One region of the Clostridium sp. CM027 genome, then DNA from elsewhere that is predicted to be linked to it. Evidence: a T-box and tRNA genes for the amino acid it is inferred to sense, from the RefSeq annotation. Region 1 holds a T-box; the other holds one or more tRNA genes.
What was found. A T-box is a leader RNA that pairs with one kind of tRNA and senses whether it is charged. The one in region 1 lies ahead of pheS (phenylalanine--tRNA ligase subunit alpha), so its partner is inferred to be a tRNA-Phe.
Positions count from the first base shown of each region.

Region 1 (6,636 bases):
TCAGATAACAGGTGCGGTGTTATTCTCAACACAATTTATTCCTGAATTTGGAATTGCCAAAGGGATTTATTATAGCGTGTTCCATTCGGTGTCTGCGTTCTGCAATGCTGGGTTTGATTTGATTGGAAACTTTAATAGTGTCACTGCTTATGCTAGTAATTCTGTAGTAATATTAACAATTGCAGCATTAATAATAATAGGTGGGTTAGGATTTTATGTTTGGGTAGAAATTTATAATTGCAAGGGAACAAAAAGATTGTCCCTCCATGCTAGAATAGTTATTTACTCGACGATAGCATTGGTTGTTTTAGGGGCAATACTTATGTATATTTTTGAGATGAATAATGCTGACACTATGCAAGGAATGTCTATTAAGGGCAAATTTTTATCTTCCGTTTTTGCATCAGTTTCCCCAAGAACAGCAGGGTTTAATTCTATACCACTCGGTAAAATGACCACGGCGGGAAAGTTTTTAACAATAATTTTAATGTTTATTGGAGGATCGCCTGGATCAACGGCGGGTGGAATAAAAACGACTACTGCCATTGTGATTTTTATGACTATAGTGTCTGTGGTTCGTGGAAGAGAAGATACTGAAATATTTCAAAAGCGCATAAGCAAAGAATTTGTGTATAAAGCGTTTGCAGTATCACTTATTTCCCTAACAATTGTTATATCAGTTACCATGATATTATCTATTACACAGAGCCCGAATATTCCTTTTGAATACTTTTTGTATGAGGCTACTTCAGCATTTGCTACAGTTGGATTAACACTCGGATTAACTACAAAATTAACATTTGTAGGAAAGGTAATAATCTTACTTACCATGTATGCAGGGAGAGTGGGACCACTTACTATAATACTAGCATTAGCTAAAAATAAAAAAAGTAAATCGGGAAATATAAAATACCCAGAAGGCAAAATTTTAATTGGATAGGGGTGGGGTTAATGAGTAAAAAACAGTTTATCGTTATAGGTCTCGGAAGATTTGGAGAATCCGTTGCTGAAACATTATATTCTTTGGGAAATGATGTATTAGCAGTTGATTTTGATGAAGATGTAGTTCAAAATATTTCGGATAATGTAACTCATGCAGTTCAAGCTGATGCGAATGATGAAAATAGCTTAAGGGCTCTTGGAATTCGTAATTTTGATTGTGCAGTCATTAGTATAGGTTCTAATATCCAATCTAGCATTTTGGCAACACTCTTAGTTAAAGAATTAGGAGTAAAATATGTGATAACAAAAGCGACTAATGCCCTGCATGCTAAAGTATTATATAAAATAGGGGCAGACAGAGTAGTTTTTCCAGAAAGAGATATGGGTGTACGCGTTGCTCATAATTTAGTATCATCAAATATATTAGATTATATTGAATTATCTCCTGATTATAGTATAGCTGAAGTTATTAGTCCTGAAGAATGGCATAATAAAACCCTGGGAGAATTAAATATAAGAGCTCAATATGGTATAAATGTAATGGCTATAAAAAGAAACAATGATATTGATGTTGCTCCAGCAGCTGATAATATTGTTGAACCAGGTGATATTATTGTTGCAATAGGTAATATTGAAGAATTAAATAAGTTGGAAAATCTAGTTAAATAAGGAGCATTCAGTTTGGAACATATTCAAAGTAAGGATAATTTATTGATTAAAGATATCAAAAAGTTAAAAGAAAAGAAATATAGGAAAGACAGTAATATGTTTTTAGTTGAAGGTTTCAGATTTGTAGAAGAAGCTTTGGATTCTGATTTTGAAGTGGTGCACATTTTTATAAGTGCTAGAGGAGATTCAAAATATGAAAACTCTTGTATGAAAAACAAGCTACAGAAGAATACTAAAGTTTATAGTGTTAGTGACAGTTTATTTAAAAGTATTTGCGATACGGATAATCCGCAAGGTATTATTGCTACAGTTAGAAATAAACCGGTAGAGATTAAATATGATCATGGCTTCTATATGTTAGCTGATAAAATACAAGATCCAGGTAATATGGGAACTATAATTAGAACAGCTCATGCGGCGGGAGCACTAGGAGTTATAATTACAAAAGGAACTGTAGATATCTATAATGAAAAAACTTTAAGATCCACAATGGGTTCTATTTTTAAAATACCCGTTATTTGCGATAGTGATCTATCGGTGGTGCAAAAGCTTAGGAGCGCTGGATTTAAGCTAGTTACTAGTTCATTGGATACTGATAAAAACTTCTATAATGTAGACCTTAGAGAGAAAGTTATTATATCAGTTGGAAATGAAGGAAATGGAATAAGCGCCGAAGTTTATGAGATATGTGATTTGAAAATTAAAATTCCCATGCCTGGTGGTGCAGAATCTTTAAATGCAGCTGTAGCTGCATCAATTATGATGTATGAAGTCGTAAGACAGAAAAATAATATATGATTTTTAAATTCATAGTTGAATTTTTTTGTAGTTGTGGTTATAATATTTTGTATACTACCATAAATTAATAATAAACTGTGACGGAGAAAGTAAATATAAAGATACTTACAGGGATAAGAAGCCTTAGACTGAGAGCTTCATTAAGAAATTTTTATATCCAAGTTCACTCCAGAGTTCTAATGGTGAAAAAAAGTAGCCGATAGCGGGTAAAACCGATAAATTTATCTAAGAGGACTGTTTTTAGTCAATTAGGGTGGTAACGCGGATTTTCCGTCCCTTTATTGGGGATGGTTTTTTTTGTTTTATAAAGAATTATCAAAATATGAGAGGAGCATTCATTATGAAAGAAAAGTTAGAAACGATAAAAGCTGCAGTTTTAGAAGAATTAAAAGGAGCTGCTATTAAAACAGAATTAGAAAATATCAGAGTTAAATATTTGGGCAAAAAAGGTGAATTGACGCAAATATTAAGAGGCATGGGACAGTTATCAAATGAAGAAAGACCAATTGTTGGAAAATTAGCAAATAAAGTAAGAGAGGATATAGAGACACTTATAGATAAAGCCTCAGATACATTAAAAAACAATGAAAAAGAAATGAAGCTAAAAAGTGAAGTTATAGATATATCTATGCCAGGGAAAAAACAAACAGTAGGTAAAAGACATCCGTTAGAGTTAACACTTGAAAAAGTTAATGAAATATTTTTATCTATGGGATTTGTTATTGAAGAGGGCCCTGAGGTAGAAAGAGATTATTATAACTTTGAGGCATTAAACATACCTAAAAATCATCCGGCAAGAGGTGAACAAGATACTTTTTACATAAATGATAATATAGTTTTAAGAACCCAAACTTCACCAATACAAATAAGAACTATGGAGCTTCAGAAACCGCCTATAAAAATGATAGCGCCAGGTAAAGTTTATAGATCCGATGCAGCAGATGCTACTCATTCACCAATATTTTATCAAATTGAAGGGCTTATAGTAGATAAGGGAATTACCTTTGCTGATTTAAAAGGGACGCTAGAATTATTTACGCAAAAAATGTTCGGGGACGAAATGGAAACAAAGTTTAGACCACATCATTTTCCTTTTACAGAGCCATCAGCTGAGATGGATGCCACTTGCTTTGTGTGCAATGGTAAAGGGTGCAAGGTTTGCGGCGGTAGCGGCTGGATAGAACTTTTAGGTTGTGGCATGGTTCATCCGGACGTTTTAAGAAATTGTGGGATTGATCCAGAAGTTTATAGCGGATTTGCTTTCGGGTTTGGCCTTGATAGAATTACAATGTTAAAATACGGAATAGACGATATTAGAGCACTTTATGAAAGTGATATGAGATTTTTAAAACAATTCTAAAATATAAATAATAATGCAGCTTCGCAGAAGATGATTTAATACTATACAAATTGTAGGAGGATATAAAATGAAAGTTCCAGTTAAATGGCTTAAAGATTATGTAGATATAGATATTTCACCAAAGGTGCTTGGAGATAAGTTAACCATGTCTGGTTCGAAAGTAGAAGAGGTTATTATATCAGGTGCTGAAATTGAGAAGGTTGTTACAGGGAAAATAATAAAAATAGAAAAACATCCGGATGCTGAGAAATTAGTTATATGTCAAGTAAATATAGGATTAGACGAGCCGACACAAATCGTTACAGCAGCTACTAATATGAAAGAACAGGATATAGTACCAGTAGCACTTCACGGATCAACGTTACATGGAGGACTAAAAATAAAAAAAGGTAAACTCCGTGGAATAGTTTCAAATGGTATGTTCTGCTCTGAGGAAGAACTTGGAATTGCAGTTGATGAACCAGTTGATGGACTAATGATACTTCCAAGCGATACCATCATTGGAAAAGACATAAAAGAAGTATTAAATCTTCAAAGTGTACTAATAGATTTTGAAATAACTTCAAACAGAGCAGATTGCTTAAGTATTCTAGGAATAGCTAGAGAAACGGCTGCAACTTTAGGCACGCAGTATAGAAAACCAGCACTTGATTATAAAGCTACCTGCAAGGATAATGTGGAAGACCTTTATAAGGTTCATATTAATGATGAACTTTGCAGAAGATATATGTTAAAGGGTATAAAAAATGTAAAAATTGAGCCTTCTCCACAATGGATGCAGGAAAGACTTATAGAAGCAGAAATTAGACCTATAAATAATATAGTGGATATCACAAACTTCGTTATGGTAGAGCTTGGTCAACCTATGCATGCATTTGATGCTAGGCAAATTACGACTAATGATATAGTGATAGAAAGAGCGGGTAACGGAGAAAAATTTATTACCTTGGATGAGATAGAAAGAGATTTAGATGAAAGCATTTTAACTATTAAAGATGGAGATAGAACAATAGCAATTGCAGGCATTATGGGAGGCTTAAATTCAGAAATTAAAGAAGACAGCACAAGCATAATATTTGAGAGTGCAAACTTTAATGGGGTTAATATAAGACTCGCTTCTAAGAAATTATCTTTAAGAACCGATGCATCTTCTAAATTTGAAAAAGATTTAGATCCTAATATGGCTGAAATGGCAATGGATAGAGCTTGTCATTTAATAGAAGAATTAGGTGCGGGTGAAATAATGGACGGATGCACTGAGGTATATCCGAGTAAAGTTAAATCTCATACTTTAGAAGTAGATGCAAATTGGATTAATAAATTTTTAGGAACTAATATATCTATGCCCAATATGAAAATATACCTTGATAGATTAGAACTTGCTACAGAAATAACAGGGGATTTTTTAGTTATACATGTGCCTACGTTTAGGTCTGATATTAACATTAGAGAAGACGTCGCAGAGGAAATAGCTAGAATGTATGGTTATGATAACATACCATCTACTATTCCTAATTGTGAAACTTCAAAAAGTGGGAAAAGTGAAAAGCAAAAGTTAGAAGATAAAGTAGTGCTTTCTTTAATTGGCAGTGCACTTAATCAATCCATAAGTTATTCTTTTGTAAGTCCTAAAATATTTAATAAAATATTAGTTCCAGAAGATAGTGAGTTAAGAAAAGTAGTTACTATAAAAAATCCTTTAGGAGAAGATTATAGTATAATGAGAACTACAACTATAGCATCTATGATGGAATGTTTATCAAGGAATTATTCAAGGAATAATGAAGAAGCTAGGTTATTCGAAATAGGTAAGGTGTATATACCAAATGAAGATGCAGATAAGCTTCCAGAGGAAAGAAATATATTAACTATAGGAATGTATGGAAATGCTGATTATTTGGATTTAAAAGGTGTAGTGGAAAATGTATTAGATATTTTGGGAATGAAAAATACATCATTTAAAAGAGAAAGTGAAAATCCAACTTATCACCCAGGAAAAACATCAAACCTATATGTAAAGAGAGAATTTATAGGTGTGGTTGGAGAAATTCATCCGAGTGTTTCGGAGAACTATGAAGTGCAGCCAAGATGTTATATAGCAGAATTAAACTTAGATATATTATATAAATATGCTGACTTAAATAAGAAATACAAAGCACTTCCAAAGTTTCCAGCTGTAACAAGGGATATTGCACTTATAGTTGATGAGAGGGTTCTAGTTCAAGACATTGATGATATAATTGTAAAGCAAGGTGGAAATATTTTAGAAAGTGTAAAATTATTTGACGTGTATAAGGGGAAACAAATAGCAGAAGGAAAGAAAAGTATAGCCTATGCTATAGTATATAGACGCTCGGACAAGACATTAACAGATGAAGAAGTAAACAAGGTGCATGAAAAGATATTAAGATCTCTAGAGCATAAATTAGGTGCGCAGCTTAGATAATGAAAGTAAACTAAAACTCCCTTAGTAATAAGGGGGTTTTATCATTGTGCGCCCGGCATGGGCGCAATCTAATGGGTGAAAGTCCCTAGCACGGGTTAATAGTGCCAAGTGCATAGCTTAAGACAAGGGTGTCCATCGTGAGATGGAATCTGAAGGAAGTTGGCGGCCAAACTCCGGTCTGACGAACAGAAACTACATATAAGGCATATGCTTGTGGGTAAGTTTGCAATACAAAACGAAGCCCAAAACTATTCGAAACAAGTGGTGTAAATGTAGCAGATAGATGGAGTGAAAGATTGCGTTCTTACCCGGGGAGATCTGATAGGTAAGTTGTGGATATGAATTTAGAAATAACAACCCATACAGTGATGTATGGCTGAACTATCAGAAGTCAGCAGACGTCATAGTACCATGCAAAACG
Region 1 covers NZ_CP077725.1:3,654,236-3,660,871, forward strand. The annotation lists gene KTC92_RS17425 (TrkH family potassium uptake protein) at 1-940, shown strand, start outside; gene KTC92_RS17430 (TrkA family potassium uptake protein) at 952-1,611, shown strand; gene KTC92_RS17435 (RNA methyltransferase) at 1,624-2,409, shown strand; T-box leader at 2,478-2,690, shown strand; gene pheS (phenylalanine--tRNA ligase subunit alpha) at 2,750-3,769, shown strand; gene pheT (phenylalanine--tRNA ligase subunit beta) at 3,837-6,215, shown strand.

Region 2 (6,636 bases), 1.1 Mb from region 1:
TCTTTCTCCAGGCATTACAATAGGTATTCCTGGTGGATATGGAACTATTGCTACTGCACTTATTTTCCCCTGTGAATTTTTTAACTCTACCATAGTTTTTTCTCTATCCATTACTTCATATGGGTACATAATTGGCATTGGCATACCATAATCTATTAATTCTACATATTTCCCCTTTAAATTGTTCATATCACAGTTTTTCAGGGCTATGTATAACACTTCAAAATCCTGCTGATTATTAAAGGGTGAAAATATTAAAACTACATTTCTACTATCACTCATTTCAGCTTGAATATTGTTTATTCTTAAATATTCTAATAACTTATGTCCACTATACCCCTTAGGTACATTTAATATATATCTAGTTAAATCCATAGTATACTTATTATCATATTTAGTGGAATTCTCTGATACAACTAATAAATCTTCCTCACCTATAATGTGAAATTTGCCTAATCTATTGATTCTCTCTCTATTAAATTTACATATTTTAATTAACTCTTCATAATCATTTTCACCACACTCTTGAAGATAAAATCTTGCATAATCCATAGAACATAAAAGCATATAAGATGGACTTGTACTTAAAAAGGCACTTGCATAGAAATCTACCTTACTGATATCCGTGCCTTTTCCTACATGTAAAAAAGCTGTTTGCGTTAGGCTAGGTAGAGTTTTATGCGCACTCATAACTACCATATTAACTCCCATTTTCAAAGGGTTTTCGGGTAATAACTTATTGGCACCAAAATGCGCACCATGAGCGGCATCTACTAATACCTTAATATTATATTTTCTAGCAATTTGAGTAATGTATGATAAATCAAAGCATATACCATAATAATTAGGGTAGGTAACAATAATCCCTTTAGCATCTTTATTTTCATTAATTAAAGTGGAAAAATGCTCCTTATCTAAAGGAAAAGGAACATCATATTTTGGATGAATTTCATTTTTAATATATACTGGCTTTAGTTTTCTCATAATAATGGCATTAAATATCGAGCGATGACAATTTCTCTCTACAATGATTTTGTCACCCTCATTGAAGGATGAAAAAATCATAGCTAAGTTCCCACTAGTACTACCATTCACTAGAAAATAAGATTTAATACTTCCATAGTATTCACTCAATAACTGTTGAGACTCTTTAATTATTCCTTCTGCATGGTGGAGATTATCTAGTCCATCGACCTCAGTAATATCTCCCTTTATAAAATTTTCGTAAAGCTCCTTGCCTCTTATCGTTTTAAAAAAACCAAGCCCTCCCTTATGCCCTGGCATACAAAAGGAAACATTTTTTTCTTTTATATATTTTAACACTCCATCTACAAGTGGTAATCTTGACAATCCTTAGTCACTCCTCTTGGTATAAACTGCACCAAAGTCTTTCTTATACAGTTCTTGTAATATTCATAAAAATCAGTATTAGCCTTTGATTCTATAATTCTTCCTTCGCAATTATTGCAAATCCCTCTTCCATTTATTATTATACCATCATTTAGAGGCTTTCTACATATAATACATTTTTCTTTTTTCATAATTTCCCCCTTAAACTTGCTAATTAAAAATTACCTACAGTATAGCCTCTTATACTATATTTTATTCAACTAAGTACGGTTTCTTATTTTGTCCACTTAATAATTTAAAATATATTTATCTACATTTTATGCCATAAATAGCTATATAAAATTATTATTTAAACTTATAAAATATTATTTATTATTATCAATATATTTATGTACCTTTGGTTATACTAAATGTGTTAATAGGTATGAACATTTTGAAAGGAGCGAAGGCTATGAAACAAGAAATTATAAGTTATATAAGCAGTATAAAAGAAGATATCCACAATTTATCTAATTATCTTTATACTAATCCAGAAACGAGTTATAAAGAGTATAAAGGTTATTCTTACATAATAAATATGTTAAAAGCTCATGGTTTTGAAATACAAGAAAATTATTGTAATATTCCTACTTCTTTTTATGCTCAATATGGAAATGGCCACCCTAAGATATGCTATATATGCAAATACACGTCTACTGAAAATGTAGGTCACATTTTTGGTAATAACGTGAATGCTAGCATTTCTATTGCGGCAGCATTAGGATTATCAAAAGTAATATCTAAAAGCGGTGGAAGTGTACTTCTATTAGGATGCCCAGGCGAGTACACAAACGGCGCAGAATTAGCTTTAGCAAAGGAAAAATGTTTTGATGATATGGATGTTATTATTGCTCCTCACTGTGATACAAGCAATGCGGAAAGCGGCACCTCCATGGCTACAATTCCACTTAAACTTAAATGTACCCAAACTATTAATAATAACAATGAAGCTCTTAGTAACCTTTCATCTTTGGATTCCTATTTATTTATACTTAATACATTAAGTCAATTATTAAAAGGATTGCACAACAGGTATTTTATTGATAGCATTTCTATAGAAAATGCCTCTTCGCGCATTAATGAATTTTCTGAATCAGAGGCCAAATTTTATTTAAAAGCTCCTAGCCTAAAAGAAGCTAAATCTCTAGAAAAAACTATTGTAACCTTTATTCAATCACTATCTCAAATAATGAATATAACCGGAGAAATAAGCATATTTGAATTGCCTTCACAAGAGCTTTTGACAAATAAATCTTTATCAAGAATATTTACACACAACTTAAAAGAATGCGGCATCATCGATATTGCTTGTTGTAAAAATACTCTATATGGTCTGGGAATAGGTTCTATAAGTCATATTACTCCATGCATATATCCATCCATATCTATTACAGAAGATTCCTCGTTGAGTTGCCCCTCACCTGCATTTGCTCTAGAAACTCAAACAGATTTTTGTAAAAATAATATGATAAAAGCTGCAGAAGCTCTTGCCTTAACAGGCCTCGATATTATTGAGAAAGAAGAGTTATTAAAAGAAATTGGACTTGAATTAAAATAATATGCAATTAAAACGTTTCTTTAAAGTATCATTTGTTAATGAGCGACTCATAATTGGGCTGTTGGAGATTCTCCAATAGCCCTTTCTCATCTTGGCAATAGATTTTGGATGTATTCTACACCCTAACTTAATCTTTGGACCTATAAAATGAAAGCTCAAGAAACTTAATTTCCATACTCGGTCTACCTTTGTTTTCTCACCCTTTACTTTAATAAATAGTTTCTTTTTCTACAAATAATACAGTATTATCCATTAAATATTCGTATTCCTTAGGTTGGAACCCTACCTAGGGCCTCCTTCAGCTAGTGATCGGCAACTACAGACCCACACAGTGGACTTTCACAACCTAGTTAATTCCCTGCCTGGCACATATAAAAAAGAAGTATAATCATAACTCAATTATACTTCTTATATATATCTATTATTTATTTTTAAAATATGCTTTTTCTTTTAGTAATTTAATTTTATTCATAAACCCATCACTAGGCTCAAAATAAAATTTTTTAAAGTTATCTCCTACTTTATATATACAACAAAACTTACTCCCAATAAACGTAGAACAAATATACTTTTTACTGCTACTAATATGAACACCTGCACTGTAGTTTTTATATTTACCAATATAATCTATATCCTTTAATTTAATATCTTCTAGTATTTTAACCTCTTCACCTTTTATCTTATGGATAATGAATTGATCTGCTACGATTGAATACTTATACTTAACCTTACATTTTGAAAACTCCATATAGCAAAGAGCAATCATTAGTGTATTAAAGAACATAGTTACAAACGTCTTAATATTTATTCTGCCTATACTTACTTTAGTGAATACGTCTGATAAGCATATAAATACAATTAATGTAATAAATAACAATACTATAGCTGGAAACTTTTTTCTTTGAACCATCTCTTTATACATAAAAGCCAGACCCCCTAAATCAATTAAAAATACTAGATATAAATAGTTTTGTGACCAACATATGTGATTATACTAGCATTTCATATATTAATCTACTTGTACTAAGCTCCCTATAGTGCGTATACCATAATATATGCCCATATATGTTATTTATACTAATCCATATGTATCAATATAGGTATTTCTAGCTTTTTCGCTATATTTCTTAATTTAAATAAAAGTTATAGATATTTTATTTATTTATATCCACTAAAAAATTAACTGAGCATATCTAAAATAAGCAAAACTTTACCATTTACTATAACAAATAATGAAGTAGGTAGACATCGTGTAATTAGGTTCAAATATTTATTGTACAACCCTCCGTTAGTTAGGTTAGATAGACCCTTCTCAGCCTATTGGCTCCACAAGCCTGCTGGGCACACCACAAAAAAAACACTTTGTAATATTTACAAAGTGTTTTGGAGGCGCCACCCGGATTTGAACCGGGGAATAAAGGTTTTGCAGACCTTGACCTTACCGCTTGGCTATAGCGCCATAACTTGGTGGCTAGACCAGGAATCGAACCAGGGACACGAGGATTTTCAGTCCTCTGCTCTACCGACTGAGCTATCCAGCCACATTACCTGGCGACAACCTACTCTTCCACAAGGTCACCCCTGCAGTACCATCGGCGCATTGAAGCTTAACCTTCGTGTTCGGTATGGGAACGGGTGTTACCTTCATGCCATAATCACCAGATTGAGAATATAAATATTCTCTGAAAATTGCACAGTGAATTAGTCTTTTCGCTCACGCTCAAAGCCTCGCTTCTTTCTTACGAAAGAAGTATATCGCATTACTTTTAATTATATATTTAGGTCAAGCCCTCGACTTATTAGTATTAGTCAGCTGAACATGTTACCATGCTTACACCTCTAACCTATCAACCTGGTGGTCTTCCAGGAGTCTTACTAACACCGCACTTACGTGCGAGTTATGGGAAATCTCATCTCAGGGTGGGCTTCACGCTTAGATGCTTTCAGCGTTTATCCCTTCCAAACATAGCTACCCAGCGATGCCACTGGCGTGACAACTGGTGCACCAGAGGTTTGTCCATCCCGGTCCTCTCGTACTAAGGACAGCTCCCTTCAAATTTCCTACGCCCGCGACGGATAGGGACCGAACTGTCTCACGACGTTCTGAACCCAGCTCGCGTGCCGCTTTAATGGGCGAACAGCCCAACCCTTGGGACCTACTTCAGCCCCAGGATGCGACGAGCCGACATCGAGGTGCCAAACCTCCCCGTCGATGTGGACTCTTGGGGGAGATCAGCCTGTTATCCCCGAGGTAGCTTTTATCCGTTGAGCGATGGCCCTCCCACGAGGTACCACCGGATCACTAAGCCCGACTTTCGTCCCTGCTCCACTTGTAAGTGTCGCAGTCAGGCTCCCTTCTGCCTTTGCACTCTTCGCGCGATTTCCAACCGCGCTGAGGGAACCTTTGGGCGCCTCCGTTACTTTTTTGGAGGCGACCGCCCCAGTCAAACTGCCCACCTAACAATGTCCTGTGACCAGATTCATGGCCTCCAGTTAGAACCTCAGTACTGTCAGGGTGGTATCCCAAGGATGACTCCACACAGGCTGACGCCCATGTTTCTCAGTCTCCCACCTATCCTGTACAGACAATACCGAAATTCAATGCTAAGCTACAGTAAAGCTCTACGGGGTCTTTCCGTCCAATCGCGGGTAGCAAGCATCTTCACTTGCACTACAATTTCGCCGGATGTGTTGTTGAGACAGTGCCCAAATCATTACGCCATTCGTGCGGGTCGGAACTTACCCGACAAGGAATTTCGCTACCTTAGGACCGTTATAGTTACGGCCGCCGTTTACTGGGGCTTAAGTTCATACCTTCGCTTGCGCTAAGTAATCCCCTTAACCTTCCAGCACCGGGCAGGCGTCAGCCCCTATACATCAGCTTTCGCTTTAGCAGAGACCTGTGTTTTTGCTAAACAGTTGCTTGGGCCTATTCTCTGCGACCTACTTACGTAGGCACCCCTTCTCCCGAAGTTACGGGGTCAATTTGCCGAGTTCCTTAACAACAATTCTTCCGATGGTCTTAGGATTCTCTCCTCACCTACCTGTGTCGGTTTGCGGTACGGGCACCAATATCCTCGATAGAGACTTTTCTTGGCAGCGTGGAATCAGATACTTCAGGAATAAATTCCCTTCCCCATCACATCTCAGCGTTAAGAGCAAACGGATTTGCCTGTCTGCTCCGCCTAAATGCTTAGACACACATCCAATAGTGTGCACATCTTATCCTCCTGCGTCATCCCATTTCTAATAACGTCCATTGGTGGTATCGGAATATCAACCGATTGTCCATCACCTACGCCTTTCGGCCTCGGCTTAGGTCCCGACTAACCCTGAGAGGACGAGCCTTCCTCAGGAAACCTTAGGTTTTCGACCGTTAAGATTCTCACTTAACTCTCGCTACTCATGCCAACATTCTCACTTCTGTACCGTCCACCACTCCTTACGGTATGACTTCAGCCAGTACAGAAAGCTCCTCTACCGCGTACACAATTGTGTACACCCATAGCTTCGGTGGTAAGTTTTAGCCCCGGACATCTTCGGCGCAGGATCTCTTGACTAGTGAGCTATTACGCACTCTTTAAATGAGTGGCTGCTTCTGAGCCAACATCCTAGTTGTCTTAGAAATCCCACATCCTTTTCCACTTAACTTACACTTTGGGACCTTAGCTGATGGTCTGGGCTGTTTC
Region 2 covers NZ_CP077725.1:2,528,121-2,534,756, forward strand. The annotation lists gene KTC92_RS11915 (aminotransferase class I/II-fold pyridoxal phosphate-dependent enzyme) at 1-1,350, opposite strand, end outside; gene KTC92_RS11920 (sigma factor G inhibitor Gin) at 1,329-1,541, opposite strand; gene KTC92_RS11925 (M20 family peptidase) at 1,802-2,947, shown strand; gene KTC92_RS11930 (hypothetical protein) at 3,369-3,869, opposite strand; tRNA gene KTC92_RS11935 (tRNA-Cys) at 4,332-4,406, opposite strand; tRNA gene KTC92_RS11940 (tRNA-Phe) at 4,413-4,488, opposite strand; rRNA gene rrf (5S ribosomal RNA) at 4,494-4,610, opposite strand; rRNA gene KTC92_RS11950 (23S ribosomal RNA) at 4,727-6,636, opposite strand, start outside.
Region 2: it has a tRNA-Phe gene. The T-box ahead of pheS (phenylalanine--tRNA ligase subunit alpha) is inferred to sense a tRNA for this amino acid. The anticodon was not compared.